DNA from 3 places in the Streptomyces sp. NPDC058457 genome. Region 3 is predicted to be linked to each of the others. Evidence: riboswitches for the same ligand, from Rfam matches in the RefSeq annotation. Region 3 holds a riboswitch; each other region holds the start of a gene.

Region 1 (9,907 bases), on a different contig from region 3:
TCTCGCCGACGCGGGCGCCCGCCGGATCGGCCTGCTCACGGGCACCACGACGGACACGTACACACACCTGTCGACCACCGCCTACCTGCGCTGGTGCGAGCGCGTCGGCCAGGACCCGGTCTACGAGGCCTACCCGGCGCACGACCCGTGCGCGGGCGCGGTCGCCGCCGACCGGCTGCTCGCCCGTCCGGACCGCCCCGACGCCGTCTACGGCCTGTTCGACCCCAACGGCACCGACCTGCTCGCCGCCGCCCGCCGCTACGGGCTGCGCGTCCCCGACGACCTGCTCCTGGTGTGCTGCAGCGAGTCGACCGTGTACGCCAACACCGAGCCGCCCGTCACCACGCTCTCCCTGAAGCCGCGCCGCATCGGCACGGCGGTGGTGCAGCTGCTCATCGACGCGATCGAGGGGGTCGAGTCGGACCAACCGGTCGAGCAGGTGATACCGACCGAACTGATCGTGCGTACCTCCTCCCAGCGACGCACGCAGCGCACCACGGTCAGCCCGCCGCGGGCACCGGAGTAGGAGTAGCACGAGCGTGCGAAGAGCGGGGCGGCGCAGCTGCCGGGCGGCGTCGGACGACGGCCGGCAGCTGAACGGCGGGGGGTCGAACCCCTGCCCAACCGGGGCGAAAGCCACGCTGAACCGGAGTCCTGCCCGGATTCACCACCCCTGGGTCATCACACGGCGCGACGGGCATTCCTATGATGGGCCCACGACACCGCGGGCCGCTGCGACCAGGCAGTCCGAAGCGGTGCAGATGCGGCGCGATGGTGGAGGGGTCTGATGACTCAGGGGGCCGGTCAGGGACCCGAGGCGGAGCGGACGGCGACGTTGCGCGACTTCCGGGTGCCCGGGTACGTCAACGAGACCGGTCCGTACGCCCCCAGCACCCACCCCGGCGACGTCGTCCCGCCACTCGACGACATGTACCCCGAGGGGTATCCGGACGGGTACACGCCCACCCAGCGCGACCTGCCCGTCATCAACCGCGGCGACACGCTCCAGACGCCGGTCGAACCGGCCGCCGGCCCTGCCGCGCAGCCTGCGGACGGCCCCGGCCCGCTGTACGTCGTCGGTGACGTGCACGGCTACTTCGACGAGCTGTTCGCCGCGCTGCGCGAGCAGGGCCTGATCGACGCGGACGGGCAATGGTGCGCGGGCACCGCCCGGCTGTGGTTCCTCGGCGACTTCACCGACCGGGGTCCGGACGGTATCGGTGTCATCGACCTGGTGATGCGGCTGTCCGCCGAGGCGGCCGCGGCCGGCGGCTACTGCAAGGCCCTCATGGGCAACCACGAACTGCTGCTGCTCGGCGCCAAGCGGTTCGGTGACACGCCCGTGAACTCCGGCGCGGGTACGGCCACCTTCCAGGCGGCATGGCTGCTCAACGGCGGCCAGAAGACCGACATGGACCGGCTCCAGGACCACCACCTCCAGTGGATGGCCCGCCTGGACGCCGTCGAGGAGGTCGACGGCTATCTGCTGGTCCACTCCGACACCACCGCCTACCTCGACTACGGCGACTCGATCGAGGCGGTCAACGACACCGTCCGCGAGACCATCACGCGTAATGACGCGGACGAGGTGTGGGATCTGTTCCGCAAGTTCACCAAACGCTTCTCCTTCCGCGACGAGGGGGGTGCAGACGCCGTCCGTTCCCTTCTCGATACGTACGGCGGCACCCGCATCGTTCACGGACACAGCCCGATTCCCTATCTGCTGGGGGAAGTCGGCTCCGAGGAGGGCGAAGAGGGCACCGGCCCCGTTGTGGCGGGACCGCACGTCTACGCAGACGGGCTCGCCATCGCCATGGACGGCGGCGTGACCATGGCCGGAAAGCTGCTGGTGAGGCAACTTCCGCTGGACAACTGAGCGTTCGCCGGGCTGTTCCGACCCCCCGACGTCACACGCGGGCAACCCCAATTTCCGGCAACCCCCTGTCACCGCGTGCCGTAACGGCTCTACCATCGGTTTATCCGTAGCAGGCTCCCCTCCGTTTCTGCCCGACGGTTCGCCGGCGTGCGAGCCACAAGCCCTACGGAGCATCGGGGGATGCACATGAACAGCGTTCCGCAGCACCTGCACAGCGAGGACCGCCAGGAATACGAGCGGATCCTCGATGAGGCGCTGCGCTCCGCCCAGTACCGTCCCGAACTGGCCGGTATAGGCCAGCGTTTGAACACCGAACAGCTGCGCACCATGGCGCTCAACGCCACCGCACTGATCACGGCGGCCGCGGCGACCGAGTACCAGCACTATGTGAAGGTCCGCGAGGAACTGCGCAATCCGGCGCGGTCCACCCCGGCCGCCGTCCACGAGTCCGGCTCCGCAGAGCCGGGCACGGGCGGCGCGATGGGGCTCGCCACCACCCTCGGCGAGGCCGCCGAGACCACCGGCGCCGGAGGCTTCGCCCTCGCCCTGGTCCTGGCGCCGGTGCTCGCCGGCACCGCCGCAGCGATCTTCCTGCTCGTCGGCTACGTCCTGAAGATGCTGGACCCGGCCCCGGCGTTCGCCCAGACCATGCTCACCGCGGGCTGGGTGTTCGGCGTGGTGACCGCGGCCGCCATCATCATGGCCGGCGCGGGACTGCTGCTCACCGCACTGCGCAACAGCCCCTCGCTGGAGGCCGGAGCCTACGGCGAACCCGGCGGGGAGGTGGCCAAGGCCCGGGAGGCCTGGCGGGACGCCCTGCTGGAGCGCGGCATCCTGCCCTTCCTGCGGGAAGCACTGGCCACCGACACCGGCACGGCCGGACTGCGCCACACCGCCCCGTCGAGTCCGGCGGGCCGGATGCCACGACTCGGTTACGACCGTCCCGGCTTCAGCACCGACGACGGTACCGCCCCCGCCCCCCGCCCGAGCTTCACCAGCCCGGACTACACCAGCCCGGACTTCGGAGGCCCGGAACACCAGCCGGAATGACCCGGCTTGCGCCCCCGGCCAGGGGGCGCAGGCCGGACACCCGGTCTACGAGGCCGCGCCGGGGAGCCGGCGGGCGGAGCGCCCGTCGAACTCCTCCCGCGCCGCCTGCATGGCGGCGACGTTCGCCTGCGACCAGTCGGTGATGCGCTGCACGAGCCCGCCCGCCTCCTGGCCCAGCCGGGTCAGCCGGTACTCCACCCGCGGCGGCACCGTCGGATACACCGTGCGGGTCAGCAGTCCCTCCCGCTCCAGCGCGCGCAGGGTCTGCGTCAGCACCTTCGGCGTCACACCGTCCAGCCGTCTGCGCAGCTCCGCGAACCGAATGGGCCGACCGTCCGCAAGGGCCACCAGCACCAGCATGGTCCACTTGCCGGCGATCACGTCCAGCACGGCACGGGTGGGGCAGTCGCGCAGGAAGACGTCCACGCCGCCGTGTTCTCTCAGGTCGAAGCCGGTATCCATGAGGAACCTCGATATCAGGAAAGTGCCTACTTCCACAGGACAGTTGCCGGGACCGAGCATGGAACGCGCCGCGACCGCCGCGCCCCGCCGCCACCCGCCGCCACCCGCCGCCCGCCGCCCGCCGCCCGCCGCCCGCCGCCGAGGAGCCTTGGTCTGATGTCCGTCCGTATGCATGCCGTCGTCCAGTCCGTGTTCGGTGGTCCCGAGACGCTGGAGTACGCCGAGACCGGCATACCGGAACCGGGCCCCGGCGAGGTGCTGCTGCGGGTCGCCGGGGCCGGGGTCAATCCCGGCGACGCGGTGCTCCGCTCCGGCCGGGTGCCGGAGCTGGTCGAGCTGCCGTGGACGCCGGGCAACGATGTCGCCGGTGTCGTCGAGCGGGCAGGCGAGGGCGTGACACGGTTCGCCCCGGGCGACAGGGTGTACGGCATGCTGCCGGTCTCCCGGCGCGGTGCGTACGCCGAGTTCACCGCCGCATCGGCCGAGGCGCTGGCCCCTGCTCCCGGGAACGTGGATCTGGCGGTCGCGGGTGCCGTCCCCCTGGCCGCGGTGACCGCCTGGCAGGCGCTGGCCGTGCTGGCGCGGGTCCGGCCCGGTGACCGAGTGCTGATCCATGCGGCGGCCGGTGGCGTCGGCCATGTCGCGGTGCAGCTGGCCAAGGAGCTGGGGGCGTACGTCATCGGCACCGCCCGGGCCGGCCGGCACGACCTGCTGCGCGGGCTGGGTGCCGACGAGCTGATCGACTACACGACCACCGGCTTCGAGTCCGCCGTGGCTCCGGTGGACACGGTCCTGGACCTGGTCGGCGGCTCCTACGGACCGCGCTCCCTCGATGTGCTGCGCCCCGGCGGCCTGCTCGTCGGTGCGTCGATCGACCCGGGAACGGACGAACTCCAGGCGGCCGAGCGCGGGATGCGCTACGTATGGGTCACTGCTGCTCCCTCCGGTGAGCTGCTGGAACGGATCACGGAACGTATCGAGGCGGGCCGGCTGCGGGTACTCGTCCAGGACACCTACCCGCTGTCCGAGGCCGCCGAGGCCCACCGCGCGATCGAGGCCGGCCGCACCACCGGAAAACTCGTCCTGGTCCCATGAGAGGCACTACCGTCCCCCTGTGACGGTCCGTCCATGAAGGTCCGTCACAAGGTGCGCGTGGTCCGCTCGACGGTGACCACCCGAACTCGCCGCGTACGTGCTGGCCCACGTCGAGGCATGGCGAGCCCGATAGCCGGGGCAGTGTGCCGGAGCCCGCTTCCCGAACCGCCGGCACACTCCCGGGCCCGCCCTCAGTCCGCGATCGGCAGATACACCCGGTTGCCCGCGGCCGCGAACTCCTTCGACTTCTGAGCCATCCCCGCCTCAACCTCGGCCCGACTCCCGCCGTGCTCGCGACGGATGTCCTGCGAGATCTTCATCGAGAACAGGTTCGGGCCGGAGTCACTCGCGGAGCCTGGGATGAGGCTGTCGTCGTATCCCCTTCAGGATGGCCCCCAGCTTGTACGCCGACTCAAACTGAGCACTCCTCGGACAGTCGGACGGTACGGTTCACACGTGCATTGATCTTCTGAGCGGCGGCCAGGGCCCCGCAGACGGGTTGAGGCGACTCCGGCAGGCGGGGCCGCCTGACAGGCGTAGCCGTCACTACTTCACCGGAGATCACGCAATGGCTGCTCAGCAGCTCATCACCTACCGTGCGTTCGTCGAACTCGCCACAGCTGACCACCACGTTGTCGGGCTCGTGCTCAAGGGATCTCAGGCCCATGAAGGCATGCCGACGAGGTACTCCGATCACGACCTATACGTCGTCGTCGCTGACGACGCAGCAACGGATCTCACTCGGTTCGCCGACCATCGCACAGCCGAGCTCGACCTCGTCATCCTCCCGCTTGCTGAATTCCGGACTGCAGGAATGCCTGGCTTCGAACGCTACGCCCTGGCCCGCTCCCAGATCGTGCTCGACCGGCTCGACGGAGGCATTGCCCAGATCCTGGCCGCCAAAGCCCGGCTCGGCGTCGATGAGGCTTTCCGGGACGCCGGAGAGTGGCTCGACGCCTACACCAACTCTGTCTACCGCTCCGTCAAGAACGACCGCGATGGGCATCCCTTCGCCGCCCGCCTCGACGCTGCCGACAGCATCGGTAGTCTGTTGGAGTTGCTCTTCGCGCTCGACCGGCGCCCCCGTCCGTACAACAAGTACCTGGAGTGGGAACTCGCCCGCTACCCGCTGCCCGGTTGGGACACCGATTCGCTGCTGGACACCTTGGCCCGCATCTCAGCAACAGGCGAGGTGCCCTTGCAGCGGAGCCTCTTCGGCCGTGTCGAGGCAGCGGCCCGACGTGCAGGGCACGGCGCGGTTCTGGATGCATGGGGCGAGGACCTGAACCTGATGCGTCCGCAATAGCAGCTGCCGATTCACCCACTGACTCCAGCGAGTTTCGTCACAGGCCAACGGCGTGAAGCTCTGACGTGGCGGTGCTCCCAACCTTTCCCTCAAGGGAGCACCGCGTCACGGCGTCAGTCGGCGATCGGCAGGTAGACCCGGTTCCCGCTCGCCGCGAACTCCTTCGACTTCTGGAGCATCCCCTCCGCGATCTCCTCGGGCGACGCCCCCTCGGCCGCCGCGCCACCGAACCGCTCTGTGATGCTTTGGCTAATCTTCATCGAGCAGAACTTCGGCCCGCACATCGAGCAGAAGTGGGCCGTCTTCGCCGGCTCCGCCGGAAGTGTCTCGTCGTGGAACTCGCGGGCCGTGTCCGGGTCCAGGGCGAGGTTGAACTGGTCCTCCCACCGGAACTCGAAGCGGGCGTCGGACAGCGCGTCGTCCCACTCCTGTGCACCCGGGTGGCCCTTGGCGAGGTCGGCCGCATGGGCGGCGATCTTGTAGGTGATGACGCCGGTCTTGACGTCGTCCCGGTTGGGCAGGCCCAGGTGCTCCTTGGGCGTGACGTAGCAGAGCATCGCCGTGCCCCACCAGGCGATCATCGCGGCACCGATACCGGAGGTGATGTGGTCGTACGCCGGCGCGACGTCCGTGGTCAGCGGGCCGAGCGTATAGAACGGAGCTTCATCGCAGATCTCCTGCTGAAGGTCGATGTTCTCCTTGATCTTGTGCATCGGGACATGGCCCGGGCCCTCGATCATCGTCTGTACATGGAAACGCTTCGCGATCCGGTTGAGTTCCCCGAGCGTGCGCAACTCCGCGAACTGCGCCTCGTCGTTGGCGTCCGCGATGGAGCCGGGGCGCAGACCGTCGCCCAGGGAGTACGTGACGTCGTAGGCGGCGAGGATCTCGCAGAGTTCCTCGAAGTTCTCGTACAGGAACGACTCCTTGTGGTGCGCCAGGCACCAGGCCGCCATGATCGAGCCGCCGCGCGAGACGATGCCGGTCTTGCGGTTGGCGGTGAGCGGCACGTACGGGAGGCGCACGCCCGCGTGGACGGTCATGTAGTCCACGCCCTGCTCGGCCTGTTCGACGACCGTGTCCTTGTAGATCTCCCAGGTCAGTTCCTCGGCCCTGCCGTCGACCTTCTCCAGGGCCTGGTAGAGCGGCACCGTACCGATGGGGACGGGGGAGTTGCGCAGCACCCACTCGCGGGTGGTGTGGATGTTGCGGCCGGTGGAGAGGTCCATGACCGTGTCGGCGCCCCAGCGGGTCGCCCAGGTCATCTTCTCGACCTCCTCCTCGATGGAGGAAGTGACCGCGGAGTTGCCGATGTTGGCGTTGACCTTCACCAGGAACCGCTTGCCGATGATCATCGGCTCGATCTCCGGGTGGTTGACGTTGGCGGGCAGTACGGCCCTGCCCGCCGCGATCTCCTCGCGGACCACCTCGGGAGAAACGTTCTCGCGGACGGCCACGTACTCCATCTCCGGGGTGATCTCGCCCCGGCGGGCGTACGCGAGCTGCGTCACCGCCTCGCCGTCCCGGCTGCGGCGCGGCTGGCGCGGGCGGCCCGGGAAGACCGCGTCCAGGTTGCGCAGGCCACCTCGCGGCGAGGTGTGCTTGATCCCGTCGTCCTCGGGACGGACGGGCCGGCCCGCGTACTCGGCGGTGTCGCCGCGGGCGGTGATCCAGTTCTCCCGCAGCGGCGGCAGGCCCCTGCGGACGTCGGTCTCGACGAGCGGATCGGTGTACGGGCCGGAGGTGTCGTAGAGCGTGACCGACTGCCCGTTGGTGAGGTGCACCTGACGGACCGGCACCCGGAGGTCGGGGCGGGAGCCCTCGACATACCCCTTGTGCCAGCCGATGGACTTCCCGGCCTCCTGGGGCGTTTCGCCCATAATGGGCTGTTCGTCCTGGCTGAAGGCAGGCGTGCGCGCGTCCTTGTTGGTCATGAGACCTACTCCCTACGCCGGCATTACCCGGTAACAGGTTCGGCGGTCGACGCAGCGGCTTCCGTCGGGCGGCGTTTCCTGTGAAACATCACTCGTTCCACGTGAAACGTCGCGAATACGGAGGTCAGCGCCCTCTCAGCCCGGTGCTCCGAGCTCCCGCGTGTGCAAAGGTGCCTCCACGCTAGCGTCAATTCGGGCGCGGTGAACAGAGGGCCCCTGCCGTTCTTGCGATGATCGGGCGGTGACCTCGACACAGCAGCACCCCTATCCGCCCCCAGACCCGCGGCGCGGCAACGGCGCCACGCAGGGCGGCGGATCCGGCCACGGGGGCCATGGTGCCGGTGACGGACACATCCACGGGCAGGGCGAGCCGTACGACCAGGGGCACGCTCTCAGCCACGCCCGCCATCACGACAACGGCCAAGCCCACGGCCACGGGGAGGCCCATGGCCATTCGCCCGGTCCGAGTACCGGCCAGAGCGGCTCCGGGCCCGGCGGTGGTCACGGCCACTCGCACGGACACAGCCACAGCCACGGCCCTGCCGCGCCCGTCTCCAAGCATCTGCGCAAGGTCATCGCGGCCATCCTGATCCCCTTCACCGCCGCGGTCGTGGTCGGCCTGGTGGTGCTGTGGCCCGGCGGTGCCCCGTCGCACGAGCGCACCGGCGTCGGCTTCGACCGCCAGACGCAGGCGGCGACGGTCACCAAGGTCGTCTCGGTCAGCTGCAAGTCGGTCAACGCCTCCGGCGGCGGCTCGACCGGAGACACCTCCACCACCGACGGCACTTCCTCGAAGGAGGAGGGCGGCACCTGCAAGAAGGCCACGGTCCGGGTCGACGTCGGCAAGGACAAGGGCCGTACCTTCACCGAGATCGTGCAGCCCGATCAGTCGCGGCAGTTGCACGAGGGTGAGAAGGTCGTGGCCGCGTACGAACCCTCCGCACCCAAGGACCTGCAGTACTCGGTCACCGACGTGAACCGGAAGTTCCCGATGGCACTGCTGGCCGGGATCTTCGCACTCGCCGTGGTGGTGGTGGGCCGGCTGCGCGGTGTGATGGCGCTGGTCGCGCTGGCGGTCAGCTTCCTGGTGCTGACCCTGTTCATCCTGCCGGGAATCCTGCAGGGATCGAACCCGCTGCTGATGGCGGTGGTCGGGTCGAGCGCCATCATGCTGATCGCCCTGTACATCTGCCACGGGCTGTCGGCCCGGACCTCGGTGGCGGTGCTCGGCACGCTGGTCTCGCTGTGTCTGATCGGCCTGCTCGGCTCGGAGTTCATCGACTGGGCCGCGCTCACCGGCAACACCGACGACAACACCGGCCTGATCCACGGCCTGTATCCGTCGATCGACATGAGCGGTCTGCTGCTGGCCGGTGTCATCATCGGCTCGCTGGGTGTCCTGGACGACGTGACGGTGACCCAGACCTCGGCCGTCTGGGAACTGCACGAGGCCAACCCGACGATGGGCTGGCGCGGGCTGTACCGGGCGGGCATCCGCATCGGCCGTGACCACATCGCGTCCGTCGTCAACACCCTCGTGCTGGCTTATGCGGGTGCCGCGCTACCGCTGCTGCTGCTCTTCTCGATCGCGCAGAGCAGTGTGGCCACGGTCGCCAACAGCGAGCTGGTCGCCGAGGAGATCGTGCGCACCCTGGTCGGCTCGATCGGCCTGGTCGCCTCGGTGCCGGTCACCACGCTGCTCGCGGCCCTGGTGGTGTCCGCCGACCGGCCGGGCACGGAGACAGCCGTGCCCGTGGAGGCCGCGCCGGCCGCGGGACGCGGCGGGCGGGGACGGCGCCGGAAGCGGTGAGGCGCAGTGGACGGCCCGGGAGGAGGCCATCCACGAGGCACGAGGTGAGACACGGGCGGTCCACATGAGGAGAAGCGTTCCGGCTGGGGGTCGGCGCCGAACACGCAGAAGCGTTCCTGCGCGTCCTCACGCGACTCGTCGGAGCGGCGTGCGCCCTGTGCCGTAACGCTTCAGCCGGCACTCTGCTCCTCGGCCAGGATGCGGTCCAGGGCCTCGTCGAGATGGGCGTCGAAGTCGGCGAGCGAGCCCTCCTGGCCGAGCGGCACCAGCTTGTCCGTTCGGTCGAGGAAAGCCACCAACGGAGGTGCGGAGGACCGGAACACCGCCTGGTCGCCGCCGACCTGAAGCCGGATGAGTACCTCGCCCAGCACCTC
Region 2 (9,907 bases), on a different contig from region 3:
GTGTCTCGCTTCCGCCGACGCGAATCGGCGGAAGGAGCGGTCGAGGGCGCCGGCACCGTTCCGCCGCCCCGTGTCGGCGGTACCGGACCTCGCGCCCCTTTCCGTGTCTCCACTCTCTCGTTCACGCAGGTCGCGGCCCATCCGCGCGCGTACTCAACTCGCTCCCTAGGTACGCGTACTCAGGTGTGCGCACGCAGGCCCAGGACGGGCGGCCGCCGACTGGTTACGATCGCGTCCGTGTCGGTACTCCCCTTGGTCTTCACCAGCGGCTGGGCCAGCGGAATCAACGCCTATGCGGTGGTGCTGCTGCTCGGTCTCTTCGGCGCGACGGGCCTGAGCGACGACGTCCCCGAGACGCTGCAGCGCCCCGAGGTGCTGATCGTCGCGGGCGTGCTGTTCCTGTGCGAGGCGGTCGCCGACAAGATCCCGTACGTCGACTCGGCGTGGGACTCCGTGCACACGGTGATCCGGCCGGTGGCGGGCGCCTGGGTCGGGGCGCTGCTCGCCGGGCACAGCGGCTCGCTCTCGGACGTGGCGGCCGGGCTGGTCGGCGGTTCCACGGCCCTCGCCAGCCACACCGTGAAGGCCGGCACCCGGATGGCGATCAACACCTCGCCGGAGCCGTTCAGCAACATCGTGGTGAGCCTCGCGGAGGATCTCGGGGTCGCCGGCATCGTGACGTTCGCGATGTTCCATCCGCTGCCGGCGGCGATCATCGCGGGTGTACTGCTGGCCACCGGCCTGATCGTGCTGGTGTTCCTGATCTCCCGGATCCGGCGCTTCTGGCGCCGCCGCGCCCAGCGCCGGGAGGAACGGCGGCTCGCGGCGCAGGTGGGACGGCCGCCCGGCTGACGGCCCGCCGGGCCGGAGTGTCAGTGGCGGTCGATAAAGTCGCGGGCATGGGACGGATTGCGGTGATCGGCGCCGGGATGGGCGCCATGGCGGCGGCCGCCCGGCTGGCCGTCGCGGGCCACCGGGTGACGGTGTACGAGCGGACGGACACGTACGGCGGCGGGGTGGGCCGGTTCGAGCGTGACGGGTTCGCCTTCGACACCGGCCCCGGGCTGCTGCCGCTGCCCGCCGTCTACCGCGACCTGTTCGTCAAGACCGGCAGGGAGCCGCTGGAGGACTGTGTCGAGCTGGTCCAGGTGGACCCGTCGGCCCGGCACGTCTTCGCCGACGGCACGGCGGTCTCGCTGCCGAACGCGTCCCGCGCGGGCGTCGTCACCGCCCTCGACGAGGCCCTCGGGGCGGGCGCCGGGCAGCGCTGGGGCGACTTCCTGGTGCGGGCCCGGGAGGCCTGGGACCGCACCAGGCGCCCGCTCCTGGAGGAACCGCTGTGGCCGAACTGGCAGGTGCTGGCCGAGCGCGAGCCGTACCCGTCGGTGCCGCACAAGAAGCTGCTGCGCACCCGCCGGGCGGCCACGCTCGCCGAGATCGGCGCCTGGGAGCTGCGCGACGAGCGCCTCGCCGCCCTCCTGAACAGCCATGCGCTCGCCCACGGCCTCAACCCCCGTGACACTCCGGCGAGCGCGGCCGTCCTGCCGTATCTGGAGCATGCCTTCGGCACCTGGTATGTGCGCGGTGGCACAAGGGAGTTGGCGCGCGCGGTGTACGAGCGGTGCGTGCGCCGGAGAGTCGAGTTCGTGTTCGGCGCAGAGGTCACGGCGGTGCTGGCGAAGGACGGCCGCGCGGCGGGGGTGGAGCTCGCTGGGGGCACCTCCCAGGCTTTCGGCTCTGGGGGAGGCGGTGTGATCGACGTCGACCATGTGGTGGCCGGAGTGGATCCGGTGCGGCTCGACGCCCTCACCCGGCGGACGGGGTGCCCGCTGGACGCCGACGGTGATGTGCGGGCCGACCGGAAGGCGGCGCGGCCGGGCCGCTTCACCGTGCTGCTGGCGCTGCGTGGCGGGCGCGAGGCCGGTGCCGCACACCGCACGATCGTGCACGCCCCGGACGAGGAGACCGAGCTGGACCTGTTGGCCTCACCCGGCGGCGACCGGCCGGTGTGCCCCACCGTGACGGTGCTGCGCCCCGACGACCCGGCGCTCAGACCGGACGACGACCACGAGTCCGTGGTGCTGTCGGCGGTGTTGTCGGCCGAGGCCGGCTGGGAGCGGGAGAGCACCGTCGGGGCCTACACGGATTTCCTCCTCGAAGCCGCCGAGACCGCCGTTCCGGGGCTGCGGGAGCGCCTGATCTGGCACGAGACGCGACTGCCGGAACGGGACACGGCCACCACCGGGTCCGGGGGGATCTCCGCTCCGGCCCTCGCGGGCGGCGAGGGCCGCTTTCTGCACCCGGCCAACACCACCCGGTTGCCTGGCCTGTACCGGGTGGGCGGCCGGTCGCACCCCGGCGGTGGGCTTCCGCATGCGGGTATGTCGGGGGCGCTGGTGGCGGGGCTGATCGTGGAGGGGCCGGAGTTCCGCGGCTCGCAGTGAGCCGGGCTCTTCGGGGCCGCTTCAGAAACGGTACTGCTGCTCGTCGTACCCGTTGCCCTGCTGTTGGCCCTGCTGCTGCCCCTGCCCGTCGTCGCCCTGCCCCTGGTAGGGGTACGGCTGCTCCTGCGGGAGTTCGCCGCCGTAGGTCTCGTCGGCGCGCTGCTGCGGTACCCAGACACCGCCCGCCGGGGTCTCGCCGTAGCCGCCGGTGCCGTACTGGCCCTGGGCGTACCCCTGCTGGTCGTACTGCTGGGTGCCGTACGACGACTGGTCGTACCCGGTGCCGCCGTAGGTCTGGTTGTTGCCGATGTACGGGTCGGAGTAGTTGGCGTACTGCTGCTGGGCGCCCGTGTCGTAGCCGTACTGCTGCTGGCCGTAGCCGGAGTAGTCGTAGGCGTAGTTCTGGTCGGTGCCCTGGGCGGCGTACGCCTGGTCCTGGCCGGCGGTCGCGTAGGCGGCCTGCTGGTCGCCGGTGGCCGCGTAGCCGGCGTCTCGGTAGACGCCGTAGGAGCCGGTGTCCTCGGGCATCGGCTGCGGTTCGTACACCGTGCTGGACTCGGCCGCGCCGGGCTCCATGGTGCGGGCCGCCGGGGTGAAGACGTCGTCACGCTCGTAGTCGTCACCGCCGTAGGACGGCATGCTGCCCGTGGCGTAGGCGCCCTGCTGCTCGGCGTAGGCGGCGTCGGCCGCGTCGGGGTCGGTGGCCTCCAGGCCAGCGTCCTCGTCCGGCTCGCCGCGGCGGCGCTTGGTCAGGCCTTCGTCACCGTCCGTGCCGGGGCGCTTGACCGCCCAGCCGGCCTCGAAGCCGCGGCGGAACGACAGCGTGACGTAGGTCTGGCCGACCGCGAACGCGATCGCGCCCACACCGATCACGATGACCGAGGGGATCAGGACACCGAACACGACCCCGAGGAAGCCGACGAAGGCGAGCAGTCGCCAGCGCAGCCGCGCCTTGTACTGCAGCAGCACCTCGCCGAGCAACCACAGCGCGACGATGCCGAACGCTACGTAGAGGACCGTCCAGCCCATGTACGCCCCTCCTCCTGTGACCGCTACGCAGTGTGTCGTACTCCGGTGCGGCCGGTCTAGGCCCGCGGGGGATGGTGCAGGCCCAGGTTCTCGTAGATTTCCAGCGTCGCCGTGGAGTTGTTGAGCGTGATGAAGTGCAGTCCTGGCACTCCCTCGGCCAGCAGCCGGGCGCAGAACTCCGTGGCGTATTCGATGCCAATGGAGCGTACCGCCGCCGGATCGTCTTTCGCTGTGAGGATCCGCTCTTTCAGGGCGTCCGGGAAGGCGGCGTTGCTGAGTTTGGGCAGCCGTTCCAGCATCTTCACACTGGTGACGGGCAGAATTTCCGGGATGACCGGGGTCTCGCAGCCGGCCGCGGCGACCGAGTCACGAAGGCGAAGGTACGACTCGGGCTGGAAGAACATCTGCGTGATGGCGTAGTCGGCGCCCGCGCGGCACTTGTCGACGAAGTGCCGGACGTCGGCGTCCCAGTCGCCGGAGCGCGGGTGCATCTCCGGGAAGGCGGCGACACCCACGCAGAAGTCGCCCGACTCCTTGATGAGCCGGACGAGTTCGGCCGCGTAGGTCAGGCCTTCCGGGTGCGCCACCCAGTCGCCCATCGGGTCGCCGGGCGGGTCACCGCGCACCGCGAGCATGTTGCGGATCCCGGCGTCCGCGTACTGGCCGATGATGTTGCGCAGTTCGGCCAGCGAGTGGTCGACCGCGGTGAGGTGGGCGACCGGGGTGAGCGTGGTGTCGGCGACGATCTGCTGGGTCTCCTTGACCGTGCCCGCGCGGGTCGAACCGCCGGCGCCGTAGGTCACGGAGACGAAGTCGGGGGCGACCGCCTCGACCCGCCGGAGCGCGCTCCACAGGTTCCGCTCGCCCTTGGGGGTTTTCGGCGCCGAGAACTCGAACGAGTACGTGTTCTTGCCGGTGGCGAGCATGTCGCGCACGGTGCGTGCGCGGTCAGTCCTGGTCGATGCGGTTCCTAGGGCCATACCCGCAGGTTAGCCAGGGGCGGACGGCCACCCAACCGAACTCGGGATATTTGCCCGAATTGTCGAGCTCGCGTCCGGATACTGGACAAGTTTCCGGACAGCGACCCCCTGCGCGTCACCGCGACCGCAGGCGCTTCGCGAACTCGGCCGCCGCCGCGCCCGGGTCGTCGGCCGCGGTGAGCGCGCGGACCACGACCACCCGGCGGGCACCCGCGTCCAGTACCTGGTCGAGGTTGCCGAGGTCGATGCCGCCGATGGCGAACCAGGGGCGGTCGGTGCCCAGCGCGGCGGTGTACCGCACCAGGCCGAGGCCGGGGGCGGGGCGGCCGGGCTTGGTGGGGGTGGGCCAGCAGGGGCCGGTGCAGAAGTAGTCCACGCCGTCCTGCACGGCGGCCGCGGCGGCCTCGGACTCGGCGTGCGTGGACCGGCCGATCAGGACGTCCGGGCCGAGGACCGCGCGGGCGGCCGGGACCGGCAGGTCGCCCTGGCCGAGGTGGAGCACGTCGGCACCGGCGGCGTGGGCCACGTCCGCGCGGTCGTTGACCGCGAGCAGCTTGCCGTGCCGGGCGCAGGCGTCGGCGAACACGGCGAGGTGCTCCAGCTCCTCGGCGGCCTCCATGCCCTTGTCGCGCAGCTGCACGATGTCGACACCGCCCGCCAGGACCGCGTCCAGGAACCCGGCGAGGTCGCCCTGCTCCTTACGGGCGTCCGTGCACAGGTAGAGCCGGGCATCGGCCAGCTGGGCGCGGGCGGTGTCGGTCATCGGTGTCCCCCGTCGGTTCGGTACTGGTTGCCTCAGACGTGCCTCAGACGGCGAGCGCCTGGGCGCGGCGCTTCACCTCCGTGCCGCGATTCTCGCTGAGCGCCTGTGCGGGGGTGCCGGGCAGGGTCTCGTCGGGAGTGAAGAGCCACTCCAGCATCTCTTCGTCGGTGAAGCCGTCGTCCCGCAGAAGCGTCAGGGTGCCGGTCAGGCCCTTGACGACCTTGTCCCCGTCGATGAAGGCGGCGGGAACGTGCAGTGCCTTGTTCTCACCACGGCGGACGGCGATGAGCTGGCCCTCCTTGACCAGCTGCCGCACGCGCGTCACCTCGACGTCCATCATCTCTGCGATGTCGGGGAGGGTGAGCCAGGCGGGGACGAGAGCATCGATGTTTGCGTCAATCTCGGTCACGGGGTCAAGGGTAGGCGTTCTGCCGGGTGGGCCGCGATGGGTGGGGGCGGGATGTGTCGTCGTTCGGGTGCGGCGCCGTAGGGGCTGGTCGCGCCCACGCGGCGCAGCCGCATATCGGTACAGCCCCGCGCCCCTAAAGGGGCGCCGCAGTCGCGTTTTTCAAGGGGCGGGCGGGGTCGGACAGGGCCTCCGGGTCCATTTCACGGCCGGCCTCGATCAGGCGGCGGCCTTGCGCCAGGTCCCGGGGGCGGCCTACCGCCAGCAGAGCGACCAGGCGGCTCTCGCGGAGCCAGCAGACGCTCCAGGACGGGCCGGAAGGGTCGCCGCGCCACACCAGGCGGTCGGCGCCGGCGTGGTGGCCGGCGTACTGGACGAAGCGGCCGAACTGCTCCGACCAGAAGTACGGGACCGGGTCGTAGACCGCGTCGGACTCGCCGAGGATGTTGGCGGCGACCGTGCGCGGGCCCTGGAGGGCGTTGTCCCAGTGGTGGACCAGCAGGCGCTCGCCGTAACGGCCGGACGGGAAGGAGGCGCAGTCGCCGACCGCGTAGACGTCCGGGACGCCGGTGCGCAGACGGTCGTCGGCCAGCACGTCGCCGTGGGTGCCCAGCTCGATGCCGGAGCCGGCCAGCCAGGCGGTGGCGGGGCGGGCCCCGATACCGACCACGACGGCGCCCGCGGGCAGCCGCGAGCCGTCGTCGAGCACCACCGCGCCGGGCTCGACGCCGGCCACGCGCGCGTGGGTGCGCAGTTCGGTGCCGCTGTCCGCGTACCAGGCGGTCATGGGCGCGGCGACCTCGGCCGGGAGCGCTCCCGCGAGCGGGCGGTCGGCGGCCTCCACGACCGTCACCGCGCAGCCGGCCTCGCGGGCCGCGGTGGCGAACTCGGCGCCGATCCAGCCCGCGCCGACGACCACGATGTCGTGCTGCCGGGCGAGCACGGGCCGCAGCCGCTCAGCGTCGTCCAGGGTGCGCAGCAGATGGACGCCGGGCACCCCCTCGGTGCCGGGCAGCGTGATCGGCTCGGCGCCGGTGGCGAGGACCAGGACGTCGTACGGCACCGGTCCGGCCTCGGTGTCCAGCTCGTGGTCGGCGGTGCGCACGCCCAGCGCGTCGCGGCCGAGTGCCAGCTCGATGCCGAGCGCCTCGAAGTCGACCTCGAAGGCGGAGCCCTCGGCCTTGCCGAGCAGCACGGCCTTGGAGAGCGGCGGCCGGTCGTACGGCTGGTGCGGCTCGGCGCCGATCAGCGTGACGGTGCCGGTGAACCCCCGCTCGCGCAGGGCGACGGCGGTCTGCACCCCGGCCATGCCCGCGCCCACGACGACCACGCGCCGCGTCTGTGACGTGCTCCGTCCCTGCGTCTGCTCGCTCACCTGATCACCATAGACAAGTCACCATGGAGAAGAACGATAGACAACTGACAAAGAGTCAGTCAGGGGCGCGGCGAGTGACCTGTTCCACAGCGCGGTCCGAGGCCGTCTTACAAGGGCGGAGCTCCGCGGGCTAGGGTGACGGGGAAGCACACGCGGGAGCCCGGACGCACCGGGCTGAGAGGGAGGCTGGCGGCCTCCGACCGTACGAACCTGATCCGGGTCATGCCGGCGAAGGGAGGGGCTGGACGCCCATGTCCTCACGTACGTCCGACGTCCTCGTCATCGGGGGCGGAATCATCGGCCTGGTCACGGCCTGGCGCGCCGCGCAGCGCGGGCTCGCCACCGCCCTGGTGGACCCCGCGCCCGGCGGCGGGGCCGCGCAGGTCGCGGCCGGGATGCTGGCCGCGGTCACCGAACTGCACTACGGCGAGCAGACCCTGCTGGGGCTCAACCTGGCCTCCGCGCGCCGCTATCCGAGCTTCGCCGCCGAGCTGACCGAGCTCACCGGCCACGACCTCGGCTACCGGCGCTGCGGCACGCTCGCGGTCGCGCTGGACGCCGACGACCGCGCCCATCTGCGTGAGCTGCACGCGCTCCAGCAGCAGTCGGGACTGGAGTCCGAGTGGCTGTCCGGGCGCGAGTGCCGGCGCCTGGAGCCGATGCTCGCGCCGGGCGTGCGCGGCGGGCTGCGGGTCGACGGCGACCACCAGATCGACCCGCGCCGACTGGCGGCCGCGCTGGTGGCCGCGTGCGAGCGGACCGGGGTGGTCCTCCACCGCGACTGGGCCGAGCGCCTGGAGGTGGCACGGGGACGCGCCGCCGGTGTCCGCACCCGTGCGGGTGACACGTTGGGTGCCGGGCAGGTGGTGCTCGCCGGCGGGAGCCTGAGCGGGCGGCTGGCGGGCGTGCCGGACGACGTGCTGCCGCCGGTGCGGCCGGTGAAGGGGCAGGTGCTGCGGCTGACCGTGCCCGCGCGGTACGCGCCGTTCCTCAGCCGGACCGTACGGGCCGTGGTGCGCGGCGGGAACGTCTACCTGGTGCCCCGGGAGAACGGCGAACTGGTCGTCGGCGCGACCAGCGAGGAGCTCGGCTGGGACACGACGGTCACGGCGGGCGGGGTGTACGAGCTGCTGCGCGACGCGCACGAGCTGGTGCCCGGGATCACCGAACTGCCCCTGACCGAGACCCGGGCCGGGCTGCGCCCCGGCTCCCCCGACAACGCGCCGCTGCTCGGGCCGACCCGCCTCGACGGGCTGCTGCTGGCCACCGGGCACTACCGCAACGGGGTGCTCCTCACGCCGGTCACGGGGGACGTGATGGCGGAGCTGCTGGCCGGCGGCGAGCTGCCGGAGGAAGCCCGTCCGTTCACGCCGAGGCGATTCGGCGCCGTCCTTGTGGAGCAGACCGCATGAACATCTCCGTCACCATCTCCGTCAACGGGGAGCGCCGGGAGATCGCCCCGGGCACCGCTCTCGACACGCTCGTGAAGTCCCTCACCGCCGCGCCCTCCGGGGTGGCCGCGGCCGTCAACGAGACCGTCGTACCGCGCGGGCAGTGGGCGGCGACCGGGCTCGCCGAAGGCGACCGCGTGGAAGTCCTCACCGCCGTACAGGGAGGCTGAGCCATGGCCGACGACCCGTTCGTCCTCGGGGGTACGACCTTCTCCTCCCGGCTGATCATGGGGACCGGGGGTGCGCCCAGCCTGGAGGTGCTGGAGCGGGCGCTCGTCGCGTCCGGGACCGAGCTGACCACGGTCGCGATGCGGCGGGTGGACCCGGGGGTACGGGGATCCGTGCTGTCGGTCCTCGAACGGCTCGGGATCCGGGTGCTGCCGAACACGGCGGGGTGCTACACCGCCGGGGAGGCCGTGCTGACGGCCCGGCTGGCGCGGGAGGCGCTGGGGACCTCGCTGATCAAGCTGGAGGTCATCGCCGACGAGCGGACGCTGCTGCCGGATCCGGTCGAGACGCTGGACGCGGCGGAGACGCTGGTGGACGACGGGTTCACGGTGCTGCCGTACACGAACGACGATCCCGTGCTGGCCCGGAAGCTGGAGGACGTGGGGTGCGCCGCGGTGATGCCGCTCGGGTCGCCGATCGGGTCCGGGCTCGGGATCCGCAACCCGCACAACTTCCGGCTGATCGTCGAGCACGCGCGGGTGCCGGTGATTCTGGACGCGGGAGCCGGTACGGCGTCGGACGTGGCGCTGGCGATGGAGCTGGGGTGTGCGGGGGTGATGCTGGCGTCTGCGGTGACGCGGGCACAGGATCCCGAGCGGATGGCTCACGCCATGCGGGCCGGGGTGGAGGCGGGGCGGCTGGCCCGGCTGGCGGGGCGGATTCCCCGTCGGTACCTCGCGGAGGCGTCGTCTCCTGCGGAGGGCCTGGCCGTGCTGGACCCCGAGCGTCCTGCGTTCTGAGCGCCGGCCCGCTCCCGCCTCGTCTCCCACCCACGCACCACCCGAAACCGTCTGCTGAGAAGCGGGACTCTCCCGTGGGGGCCGAGCACCGTCGGCGGCTGCGGGAAGGGGGAGAAAGCATGCCCGAGGCCGGTCGGTGTCGGCGGTCGCGGGTGGGTAGGTGCATATTTCAGCCAGGTGCGAAGCGTCACAGGTGCGCTGCAGTCCCCGGGGGAAAGCGGTCTCACCTGTGGGGCTGTCAGTCGGTCCTCGTACACTCGCTGGGTGGATACGACCCTTCAGGACCCCCTCGTCGGGCAGGTGCTCGACGGCCGGTATCGCGTCGACGCGCGGATCGCCGTCGGCGGGATGGCCACGGTGTACCGGGCCCTGGACATCCGGCTGGACCGCGTGCTCGCGCTGAAGGTGATGCACCCGGCGCTCGCCGCCGACGGGTCCTTCGTGGAGAGGTTCATCCGGGAGGCCAAGTCGGTCGCCCGGCTGGCCCACCC
Region 3 (9,907 bases):
AGACGCGCAGATCTTCGATCTTCCAGACTTCGAGAAAGACTTACAGACTCATGGCGAACTACACCGCCGCTGACGTCAAGAAGCTCCGCGAGCTCACCGGCGCCGGCATGATGGACTGCAAGAAGGCCCTGGACGAGGCCGAGGGCGATGTCGACAAGGCTGTCGAGGCGCTCCGCATCAAGGGCCAGAAGGGCGTCGCCAAGCGCGAGGGCCGCTCCGCCGAGAACGGCGCCGTGGTCTCGATCATCGCCGACGACAACTCCTCCGGCGTCCTCGTCGAGCTGAAGTGCGAGACGGACTTCGTCGCCAAGGGTGACAGGTTCCAGGCCGTCGCCAACACCATCGCCGAGCACGTCGCCAAGACCGCTCCGGCCGACCTGGAGGCGCTGCTCGCCTCCGAGATCGAGCCCGGCAAGACCGTCCAGGCGTTCGTGGACGAGGCCAACGCCAACCTCGGCGAGAAGATCGTCCTGGACCGCTTCGCGCAGTACGCCGACGGCTACGTCACCGCCTACATGCACCGCACGATGCCCGACCTGCCGCCGCAGATCGGTGTCCTCGTCGAGCTGGACAAGCCGAACGCCGAGGTCGCCAAGGGCATCGCCCAGCACATCGCCGCCTTCGCGCCGAAGTACCTGGCCAAGGAGGACGTGCCGGCCGACGTCGTCGAGTCCGAGCGCCACATCGCCGAGGAGACCACCCGCGCCGAGGGCAAGCCCGAGGCCGCGATCGCCAAGATCGTCGAGGGTCGTCTGAACGGCTTCTTCAAGGACGCCACGCTGCTCGGCCAGCCCTACGCGCTCGACAACAAGAAGTCGGTCCAGAAGGTTCTGGACGAGGCCGGTGTCACCCTGAAGCGCTTCGCGCGCATCAAGGTCGGCATCTGAGTCCGTACCGCGATCGACGCGCGACCCACGGGGAAATCCCGATAGGGTCGGTCGACAGCAGTCGTCCGTACACACCGCCACACCCAGGGACGTGACGGACGGCGGCAGATCTGACGAGGAGGCCATTGCCGCGCATGGGCAGCGAAAAGCGACCCCACCGGCAATGGCCTTCTTCGTATGCGTATGTGCAACACGTGAAAGAGGCGGGATCTCCATGACCACCAAGGCCCAGAAGAGCGACGACGGCAAAGTACGCGGCCGGTTTCTGCTGAAGCTGTCCGGAGAGGCCTTCTCCGGTGGCGGGGGCCTGGGCGTGGACCCCGACGTGGTGCACAAGATCGCCCGCGAGATCGCGGCCGTCGTCCGCGACGGAGCGCAGGTCGCCGTCGTCATCGGCGGCGGCAACTTCTTCCGCGGCGCCGAACTCCAGCAGCGCGGCATGGACCGGGCCCGCTCCGACTACATGGGCATGCTCGGCACCGTCATGAACTGCCTCGCCCTCCAGGACTTCCTGGAGAAGGAGGGCATCGACAGCCGGGTGCAGACCGCGATCACCATGGGACAGGTCGCCGAGCCGTACATCCCGCTGCGCGCCGTGCGCCACCTGGAGAAGGGCCGCGTGGTCATCTTCGGCGCCGGTATGGGCATGCCGTACTTCTCCACCGACACCACCGCCGCCCAGCGCGCCCTGGAGATCGACGCCGAGGCGCTGCTCATGGGCAAGAACGGCGTGGACGGGGTCTACGACTCCGACCCCAAGACCAACCCCGACGCCGTCAAGTTCGACTCGCTCGGCTACGGCGAGGTCATCACCCGCGAGCTCAAGGTCGCCGACGCCACCGCGATCACGCTCTGCCGCGACAACAAGCTGCCGATCCTGGTGTTCGAGCTGGTGACGGAGGGCAATATCGCGCGCGCCGTCAAGGGTGAGAAGATCGGCACGCTGGTGGGTGACCAGGGCAGCCGGGCCTGACCGGCAACACCTGACGCACCCTGACCGGGGGATGGACAATGTCCTGCCGGTCGGGAACCGTCAGGGAAAGAAGACGCGACGCAGCCGGCCGCCGCCCCGCAACGGAACCGCAGCCGGGCCTTACTCAAGACACGCAGGAGCAAGTGGTGATCGAAGAGACCCTCCTCGAAGCCGAGGAGAAGATGGAGAAGGCCGTCGTGGTCGCCAAGGAGGACTTCGCCGCGATCCGCACCGGCCGTGCGCACCCGGCGATGTTCAACAAGATCGTGGCCGACTACTACGGCGCGCCGACGCCGATCAACCAGCTGGCCTCGTTCTCCGTGCCGGAACCGCGCATGGCGGTCGTGACCCCGTTCGACAAGACGGCCCTGCGCAACATCGAGCAGGCCATCCGCGACTCGGACCTGGGCGTCAACCCGAGCAACGACGGCAACATCATCCGGGTGGTGTTCCCGGAGCTCACCGAGGAGCGTCGCCGCGACTACATCAAGGTCGCCAAGGGCAAGGCGGAGGACTCCAAGGTCTCCATCCGTTCCGTGCGCCGCAAGGCCAAGGACGCGATCGACAAGCTGATCAAGGACGGCGAGGTCGGCGAGGACGAGGGCCGTCGCGCCGAGAAGGAGCTCGACGACACCACCGCGAAGTACGTCGCGCAGGTGGACGAGCTCCTCAAGCACAAGGAAGCGGAGCTTCTCGAAGTCTGATGAACGACTCATCCTGGGGAGCCCCGCCGCAGGCGGGCTCACCCGCCGGGCAGGCCGGATCACCGGCCGGGTACTGGGGACCGACCGATCAGGGCACCGGCCAGGGCTACGACCAGGGCAACGGGCCGGACTCCGGCCAGGGGTACGGCTCCGGCGAGGGGTACGGATCCGGCCCTGCCCAGGGGTACGTCCACGCTCCCGGTCAGGGGTACGACCTCGGTCGTACCCACGGCTATGACCAGGGGCATGTCCAGGGAGCCGTCCCGGCGGGTCCCGCGTACGATGCGCAGAACGCGCAGCAGACTCGCCCCATGCCCATCGTGCCCGACGACGTACCCGCGTACGGCTCAGACCAGGACGACGACCGGGGGGCCGCTCGGCTGAGCGGCCCCTTGTTCCGCGACGAGACGTTCCGCAACGAAACACCGTCGGCGCAGCCCCTGCCTCACGCGGCGGCGCCGCAGAACCAGAATCCGGAGCCCATGCCCGACGCCCCACAGCCGGCGCCCGCGCCGCAGAAGAAGAGCGCGGGACGCGACCTGGGTGCGGCCATAGGGGTCGGCGTCGGACTGGGCGTCGTGATCGTGGCATCCCTGTTCGTCGTCAAGGCCGTCTTCGTCGGCGTCGTGGCGGTCGCGGTCGTGGTGGGCCTGTGGGAACTGACCAGCCGGCTCCAGGAACGCAAGGGCATCAAGGCGCCCCTAGTCCCGCTGGCGCTCGGCGGCGCCGCGATGGTCGTGGCCGGCTACGCCCGGGGTGCCGAGGGCGCCTGGGTCGCCCTGGCGCTCACCGGGCTCGCGATCCTGGTCTGGCGGATGACGGAACCGCCGGAGGGCTATCTCAAGGACGTCACGGCGGGTCTCTTCGCGGCGTTCTACGTCCCGTTCCTGGCGACGTTCGTCGCGATGATGCTCACCGCCGACGACGGCCCCTTCCGGGTCATGACCTTCCTGCTCCTCACGGTGGTCAGCGACACCGGCGCCTACGCGGTCGGCTGGCGCTTCGGCAGCCACAAGCTGGCCCCGCGCATCAGCCCCGGCAAGACCCGCGAGGGCCTGGTCGGCGCGGTGCTGTTCGCGATGGTCGCGGGCGCGCTGTGCATGCAGTTCCTGATCGACGACGGTACCTGGTGGCAGGGCCTGCTGCTGGGCCTCGCGGTCGCGGCCAGCGCCACGCTCGGCGACCTCGGCGAGTCCATGATCAAGCGGGACCTGGGCATCAAGGACATGGGCACGCTGCTCCCGGGCCACGGCGGCATCATGGACCGCTTGGACTCGCTGCTGCCGACGGCTCCGGTGGTGTGGCTGTTGATGGTGCTGTTCGTCGGCAGCGGCTGATCTGCTTCGCCGGGAGCGGCTGATCTACAGACACGTCGGCAGTGGCTGACGTACAGCTGTCGTAGGCGAGCCCCCGTCCTTCACAGGGCGGGGGCTCGGCGGCATGTCGGCCCCGGATGACGCAGCAGAAATCGCATGGTCAGGCCGGTCAGAGGGAGACTCCCTGTGAGGACGCGGTGTCCTCCGACGTGCGTGCAGGGAGTGTGCCCATGCCCCTCGACCCGGCCCCGGCCTCCACCCCGTCCCCGACCACGCCTCCTCCGCCGGTGCGGTTCTGGCCCGTCGACGATCTGCCCGCGCTCGACCCGGACCCGTTCCTGGACGAGCTGCTGCGCGACGAGCCCGTCACCCGCATCAGACTCGCGCACGGCGAGGGGGACGCCTGGCTGGTCACCCGGTACGAGGACGTCCGCTTCGTCACCTCCGACCCGCGTTTCTCCCGGGAGTCGGTCGTCGGCCGCGACATCACCAGCATGCGCCCGGCGCCCGTGGCCTCCCAGACGGCCGGCCTCCAGTACATCGACCCGCCCCGGCACAACCGGCTGCGCCGGGTCGTCGCCCGGGCCTTCACCGGGCGGGCCATGCAGCGGCTGCGGCCGATGGCGGAGCGCCGGGCCGGCGAACTCCTCGACACCATGGAGGCCGCGGGCCCACCGGCCGACCTCATGGAGTATCTGCACGGCCCCTTCCCCATCGCCGTGATCCGTGACTTCCTCGGCATCGACGAGAAGGACTGGCACCGCTGGGCGGCCACCGGCGAGGCGCTGCTCTCCGCGGGCCCCGACGCGGAAGCGCGCGCCCGGGAGGCCGCCCGGACCACCCGGGCCCGGATCGCCGAGCTGCTGCAGAGCCGCCGCGAGGAGCCCCGCGACGACCTCGCCGGGGTGCTGGCCCAGGCCACCGCGGACGGCGAGATCACCGGCGACGAGGCGATCTCCCTGGCCACCGCCATCCAGGTCAGCGGAGGGCACGCGGTCCGCAACAACAGCGGCTCGATGATGTACGCGCTGCTCACCCACCCCAAGCACCTGGACCGGCTGCGCCGCGAGCCGGAGCTGCTCCCCAAGGCGGTGGACGAGCTGTTCCGCTACGTCCCGCACCGCAACGGCGTCGGCATCCCGCGCGTCGCCGTCGAGGACGTCGAGGTCGGCGGCCAGCTGATCCGGGCCGGCGAGGTCGTCTACAACGCCTACGTCGCCGCCAACCGCGACCCCGCCGTCTTCGACGACCCGGACGACCTGGACTTCGACCGCGCCAACGGCCCCCACCTGGCCTTCGGCCACGGCCCCCACCACTGCATGGCCGCGATCATGGCCCGCATGGAGGCCGAGACCATGATCGGCTCGGTGCTCTCCCGTTTCCCCGGCATCCGCCTGGCCGTACCCCCCGAGGAGGTCGAGTTCCAGCGCCAGGGCCTGATCCGGGGACCGCGTACGCTGCCCGTGACCTGGTGAGCGAAGGCGGCCGCAGACGGCCGAGGAGGACCCCGCAATGCTGACAACCCAGTATGTTCCCGGCGCTCCGAACTGGCTCGACGTGGGCACCCCCGACACTGACGCGAGCGCCGCCTTCTACTCCGCCGTCTTCGGCTGGGAGCACCGGTCGGCCGGACCGGAGGCGGGCGGCTACGGCTTCTTCGAACAGGACGGCGGAACGGTCGCCGGGATCGGCCCGCTCACCGAGGCGGGCGCGAGCGCGTCCTGGCGGGTGTACTTCCACACCCCGGACGCCGACGCCACCGCCAAGGCCGTGGAACAGGCGGGCGGCAGCGTCCGGATCGCCCCGGCGGACGTCTTCGCCTTCGGGCGGGCGGCCGCCTTCGTCGACCCCACCGGAGCGGACTTCGCGGTCTGGCAGCCGGGCGACACAAAGGGCCTGGACCTCGTCGCGGTCCCCGGCAGCCTGGCCAGGACGGAGCTGTACACCACCGACGCCGGCGCGGCGAAATCGTTCTACGAGTCGGTCTTCTCCTGGCAGACCCGCGATGTGCCGATGGGCCCGGAACTGACCTACACGGTCCTCACCCCGGCGGGCGGCGGCCCGGCGGCGGCCCACGGCGGGCTGATGCAACTGCCCCAGGCCAACCTCGACGCCGGATCGACGCCGAAATGGCACCCGTACTTCGAGGTGACCGACTGCGACGCCACGCTCGCCAGGGCCACCGAGGCCGGAGCCACCGTCCTCATCCCGGTCACCGAGGCCCCGGGCATCGGCCGCTTCGCCATGTTCCTCGACCCCTTCGGCGCCCTCCTCGCCATCATCACCACCGCCGTGCGCTGAGCCCCTGGACCCCTGCCGAATCCACGGTCGCGGGCCACCGCAGTTGATCTGCGACACTGGTTGGGTTATGCCTAAGCCCGGAGAACTCACTTTCGTCGCGCCGCGCGGAGCCAAGAAGCCGCCGCGGCATCTCGCTGATCTCTCGCCCGCCGAGCGCAAGGACGCGGTGGCCGAGGTCGGGGAGAAGCCGTTTCGTGCCAAGCAGCTCTCGCAGCACTACTTCGCGCGGTACGCGCACGACCCCGAGCAGTGGACGGACATCCCGGCCGCCTCGCGGGACAAGCTGCGGGAGGCGCTGTTCCCCGAGCTGATGACCGTCGTACGGCATCTGTCGACCGACGAGGGGACGACCCGCAAGACGCTGTGGAAGCTCTTCGACGGGACGCTCGTCGAGTCGGTGCTGATGCGTTACCCGGACCGGGTGACCATGTGCATCAGCTCACAGGCGGGATGCGGGATGAACTGCCCGTTCTGCGCGACCGGGCAGGCGGGGCTGGACCGCAATCTGTCCACCGCGGAGATCGTGCACCAGATCGTCGACGGGATGCGGGCGCTCCGGGACGGTGAGGTGCCCGGCGGGCCCGCGCGGCTGTCCAACATCGTCTTCATGGGGATGGGGGAGCCGCTCGCCAACTACAAGCGGGTGGTCGGAGCCATCCGCGCGCTGACCGACCCCGCCCCGGACGGGCTCGGGCTCTCGCAGCGCGGGATCACCGTCTCGACCGTCGGACTCGTCCCGGCCATCCACCGGTTCGCCGACGAGGGCTTCAAGTGCCGGCTCGCGATCTCGCTGCACGCCCCCGACGACGAACTGCGCGACACCCTCGTCCCCGTGAACACGCGGTGGAAGGTGCGCGAGGTCCTCGACGCCGGGTTCGAGTACGTCGAGAAGAGCGGGCGGCGGTTGTCGATCGAGTACGCGCTCATCCGCGACATCAACGACCAGGCCTGGCGCGGGGACCGGCTGGGCCGGCTGCTCAAGGGCAAGCCCGTGCACGTCAACCTCATCCCGCTGAACCCGACGCCGGGTTCGAAGTGGACCGCGTCGCGGCCCGAGGACGAGAAGGCGTTCGTCGAGGCGATCGAGGCGCATGGTGTGCCCGTCACCGTCCGGGACACCCGGGGTCAGGAGATCGACGGCGCCTGTGGTCAGCTCGCGGCGACCGAGAGGTAACCGCCGTAGGCACCGAGCGGTAGGATCTGGCCAACACATCTTCATAATCCGACAGGGGAGCGCCACAGCGCTGAGAGTGCGGCAACCGGGCCGCAGACCCTCTGAACCTCGCCCAGGTCATTCTGGGTAGGAAGTTCGGTCATCACTCAAGCTGTTGCGCCCTGCCCGCACACCGCGGGCAGGGCCGCGTCTCTTCCTGGTCAACTCCAGGAGGAAGAACACCAGTGCACACCATGCACACCAGAACCTTCGTGGCCGCGGCGGTCGGGCTCGGGCTCGTGACGCTGTCCGCGTGCTCGTCCTCGTCCTCGGGAAGCGGGGCCGAGTCAAAGACCATCACCCTCGTCAGCCACGACTCGTGGGCCGTCTCCAAGAACGTGCTCCAGGACTTCGAGAAGCAGTCCGGCTACCAGGTCAAGGTCCTCAAGGACGGTGACGCCGGGCAGGCCGTCAACAAGGCGATCCTGACCAAGGACAACCCGCAGGGCGACGTCTTCTTCGGCGTCGACAACACCCTGCTCTCCAGGGCCCTCGACAACGGTCTCTTCCAGCCGTACGAGGCGAAGGGGCTCGACACGGTCGGTACGGCGTACCAGCTCGACGCGGCCAGGCACCGGGTCACGCCCATCGACTACGGCGACATCTGCGTCAACTACGACAAGGCGTACTTCAGCAAGCACAAGCTGACCCCGCCGACGTCGTACGCCGACCTCGTCAAGCCCCGGTACAAGAACCTCCTCGTCACCGAGAACGCGTCCACGTCCTCGCCGGGGCTCGGGTTCCTGCTCGGCTCGGCCGCGCAGTACGGGGACAGCGGCTGGCAGGGCTACTGGAAGCAGCTCAAGGCCAACGGCGTGAAGGTCGTCGACGGCTGGGAGCAGGCCTACAACGAGGAGTTCTCCGGCTCGGCCGGCGGGAAGAAGGCCGGCGGCGACCGGCCGCTCGTGGTGTCGTACGCCTCCTCGCCGCCCGCCGAGGTGATCTACGGCGACCCGAAGCCCAGCACCGCGCCCACCGGTGTCGCGACCGGCACCTGCTTCCGGCAGATCGAGTTCGCCGGGCTGCTGAGCAACGCCGGGAACAGCAAGGGCGGCAAGGCGCTCATCGACTTCCTGGTCTCCAGGGAGTTCCAGGAGGACATGCCGCTGAACATGTTCGTGTACCCGGTGGTGAAGGGGGCGAGCGTGCCTGCCGAGTTCACGAAGTACGGGCCCGCCGCCCAGGATCCCGAGACCATGGCGCCCGACAGGATCGCCGCCAGCCGTGACCAGTGGGTCAAGACGTGGACGTCACTCGTACTGAAGTAACCGGAGCAGCCGGCAGGCGCGGGAGCGCGGCGCGGCTCGGGCTGATGGCCGTGCCCGTCGCGTTCTTCGCCGTCTTCTTCGCCTGGCCGGTCGCGGCGATCGTCACGCGCGGCCTGAAGGCCGACGGGGTCTGGCGGTTCGGGCGGATCGCCGACGTCCTCGGCCAGTCCGACATCCGGCACGTGCTCTGGTTCACCACCTGGCAGGCGCTCGCCTCCACCGCGCTGACCCTGCTGGCCGCGCTGCCCGCCGCCCATGTCTTCGCGCGCCTCGACTTCCCCGGCAAGCAGGTGCTGCGGGCCGTGGTGACGGTTCCCTTCGTGCTGCCGACGGTCGTGGTGGGGACCGCCTTCCTCGCGCTCGTCGGTCGGGGCGGGCTGCTGGACGAGTTGTGGGGCGTACGGCTCGACACCACCGTCTGGGCCATCCTGCTGGCGCACGTCTTCTTCAACTACGCGGTCGTCGTACGGACCGTGGGCGGGCTGTGGGCCCAGCTGGACCCGCGGCAGGAGGAGGCCGCCCGGATGCTCGGGGCCTCCCCGCTGGGCGCCTGGCGGAAGGTCACGCTGCCCGCGCTCGTGCCCGCCGTGGCCGCCGCCGCGCTGATGGTGTTCCTGTTCACCTTCACCTCCTTCGGTGTGGTGCAGATCCTCGGCGGGCCGACGTTCTCCACCCTCGAAGTGGAGATCTACCGGCAGACCTCCGAGATCTTCGACCTCTCCACGGCCGCCGTCCTCACGATCGTCCAGTTCGTCGCGGTCGGCGCGATCCTCGCCGTGCACGCGTGGACGGTACGGCGGCGGGAGAGCGCGCTGCGGCTGGTGGACCCGTCGGTGACGGCACGCCGGCCGCGCGGGGCCGGGCAGTGGGCGCTGCTCGCCGGAGTCCTCGCCACCATCGCCGTCCTGCTCGTGCTGCCGCTGGCCGTGCTGGTACGGCGGTCGCTGGACGGGGGGTTCGGGTACTACCGGGCGCTGGGCGACGCCGACGGCGGGACCTTCCTGGTCGCGCCGATCGAGTCGGTGGTCAATTCCCTGGAGTACGCGGTCGCGGCCACCGCCATCGCGGTGGTGATCGGCGGACTCGCCGCCGCCGTACTGGCCCGGCGGGACGCGGGGCGGCTGGTCCGGGGCTTCGACGCGCTGCTGATGCTGCCGCTCGGGGTGTCCGCGGTGACCGTCGGCTTCGGGTTCCTGATCGCGCTCGACAGACCGCCGCTGGATCTGCGCCAGTCCTGGATCCTCG

What was found. A riboswitch is a leader RNA that binds a small molecule or an ion and turns the genes downstream of it on or off. The one in region 3 is predicted to bind thiamine pyrophosphate.
Region 1: linked by a shared signal. The riboswitch ahead of thiC (phosphomethylpyrimidine synthase ThiC) and the one ahead of ACFWPS_RS15340 (thiamine ABC transporter substrate binding subunit) in region 3 are both predicted to bind thiamine pyrophosphate.
Region 2: linked by a shared signal. The riboswitch ahead of thiO (glycine oxidase ThiO) and the one ahead of ACFWPS_RS15340 (thiamine ABC transporter substrate binding subunit) in region 3 are both predicted to bind thiamine pyrophosphate.

What each region holds. Positions count from the first base shown of each region.
Region 1 covers NZ_JBHXLU010000010.1:6,700-16,606, forward strand. Annotated here, with positions in the region: gene ACFWPS_RS10925 (LacI family DNA-binding transcriptional regulator) at 1-526, shown strand, start outside; gene ACFWPS_RS10930 (metallophosphoesterase) at 788-1,876, shown strand; gene ACFWPS_RS10935 (hypothetical protein) at 2,057-2,926, shown strand; gene ACFWPS_RS10940 (winged helix-turn-helix transcriptional regulator) at 2,972-3,388, opposite strand; gene ACFWPS_RS10945 (NADP-dependent oxidoreductase) at 3,545-4,483, shown strand; partial or broken gene ACFWPS_RS10950 (phosphomethylpyrimidine synthase ThiC) at 4,675-4,866, opposite strand; gene ACFWPS_RS10955 (hypothetical protein) at 5,052-5,789, shown strand; gene thiC (phosphomethylpyrimidine synthase ThiC) at 5,903-7,723, opposite strand; TPP riboswitch at 7,716-7,893, opposite strand; gene ACFWPS_RS10965 (YibE/F family protein) at 7,965-9,533, shown strand; gene ACFWPS_RS10970 (SsgA family sporulation/cell division regulator) at 9,704-9,907, opposite strand, start outside.
Region 2 covers NZ_JBHXLU010000071.1:53,062-62,968, reverse strand. Annotated here, with positions in the region: gene ACFWPS_RS39165 (DUF4126 domain-containing protein) at 238-852, shown strand; gene ACFWPS_RS39160 (phytoene desaturase family protein) at 900-2,444, shown strand; gene ACFWPS_RS39155 (hypothetical protein) at 2,466-3,473, opposite strand; gene metF (methylenetetrahydrofolate reductase [NAD(P)H]) at 3,530-4,453, opposite strand; gene thiE (thiamine phosphate synthase) at 4,569-5,216, opposite strand; gene ACFWPS_RS39140 (Rv2175c family DNA-binding protein) at 5,260-5,625, opposite strand; gene ACFWPS_RS39135 (NAD(P)/FAD-dependent oxidoreductase) at 5,759-6,997, opposite strand; TPP riboswitch at 7,140-7,251, shown strand; gene thiO (glycine oxidase ThiO) at 7,249-8,409, shown strand; gene thiS (sulfur carrier protein ThiS) at 8,406-8,618, shown strand; gene ACFWPS_RS39120 (thiazole synthase) at 8,622-9,416, shown strand; gene pknB (Stk1 family PASTA domain-containing Ser/Thr kinase) at 9,681-9,907, shown strand, end outside.
Region 3 covers NZ_JBHXLU010000015.1:126,529-136,435, reverse strand. Annotated here, with positions in the region: gene tsf (translation elongation factor Ts) at 51-887, shown strand; gene pyrH (UMP kinase) at 1,102-1,860, shown strand; gene frr (ribosome recycling factor) at 2,007-2,564, shown strand; gene ACFWPS_RS15360 (phosphatidate cytidylyltransferase) at 2,564-3,901, shown strand; gene ACFWPS_RS15355 (cytochrome P450) at 4,111-5,355, shown strand; gene ACFWPS_RS15350 (VOC family protein) at 5,393-6,181, shown strand; gene rlmN (23S rRNA (adenine(2503)-C(2))-methyltransferase RlmN) at 6,249-7,355, shown strand; TPP riboswitch at 7,399-7,506, shown strand; gene ACFWPS_RS15340 (thiamine ABC transporter substrate binding subunit) at 7,589-8,662, shown strand; gene ACFWPS_RS15335 (ABC transporter permease) at 8,707-9,907, shown strand, end outside.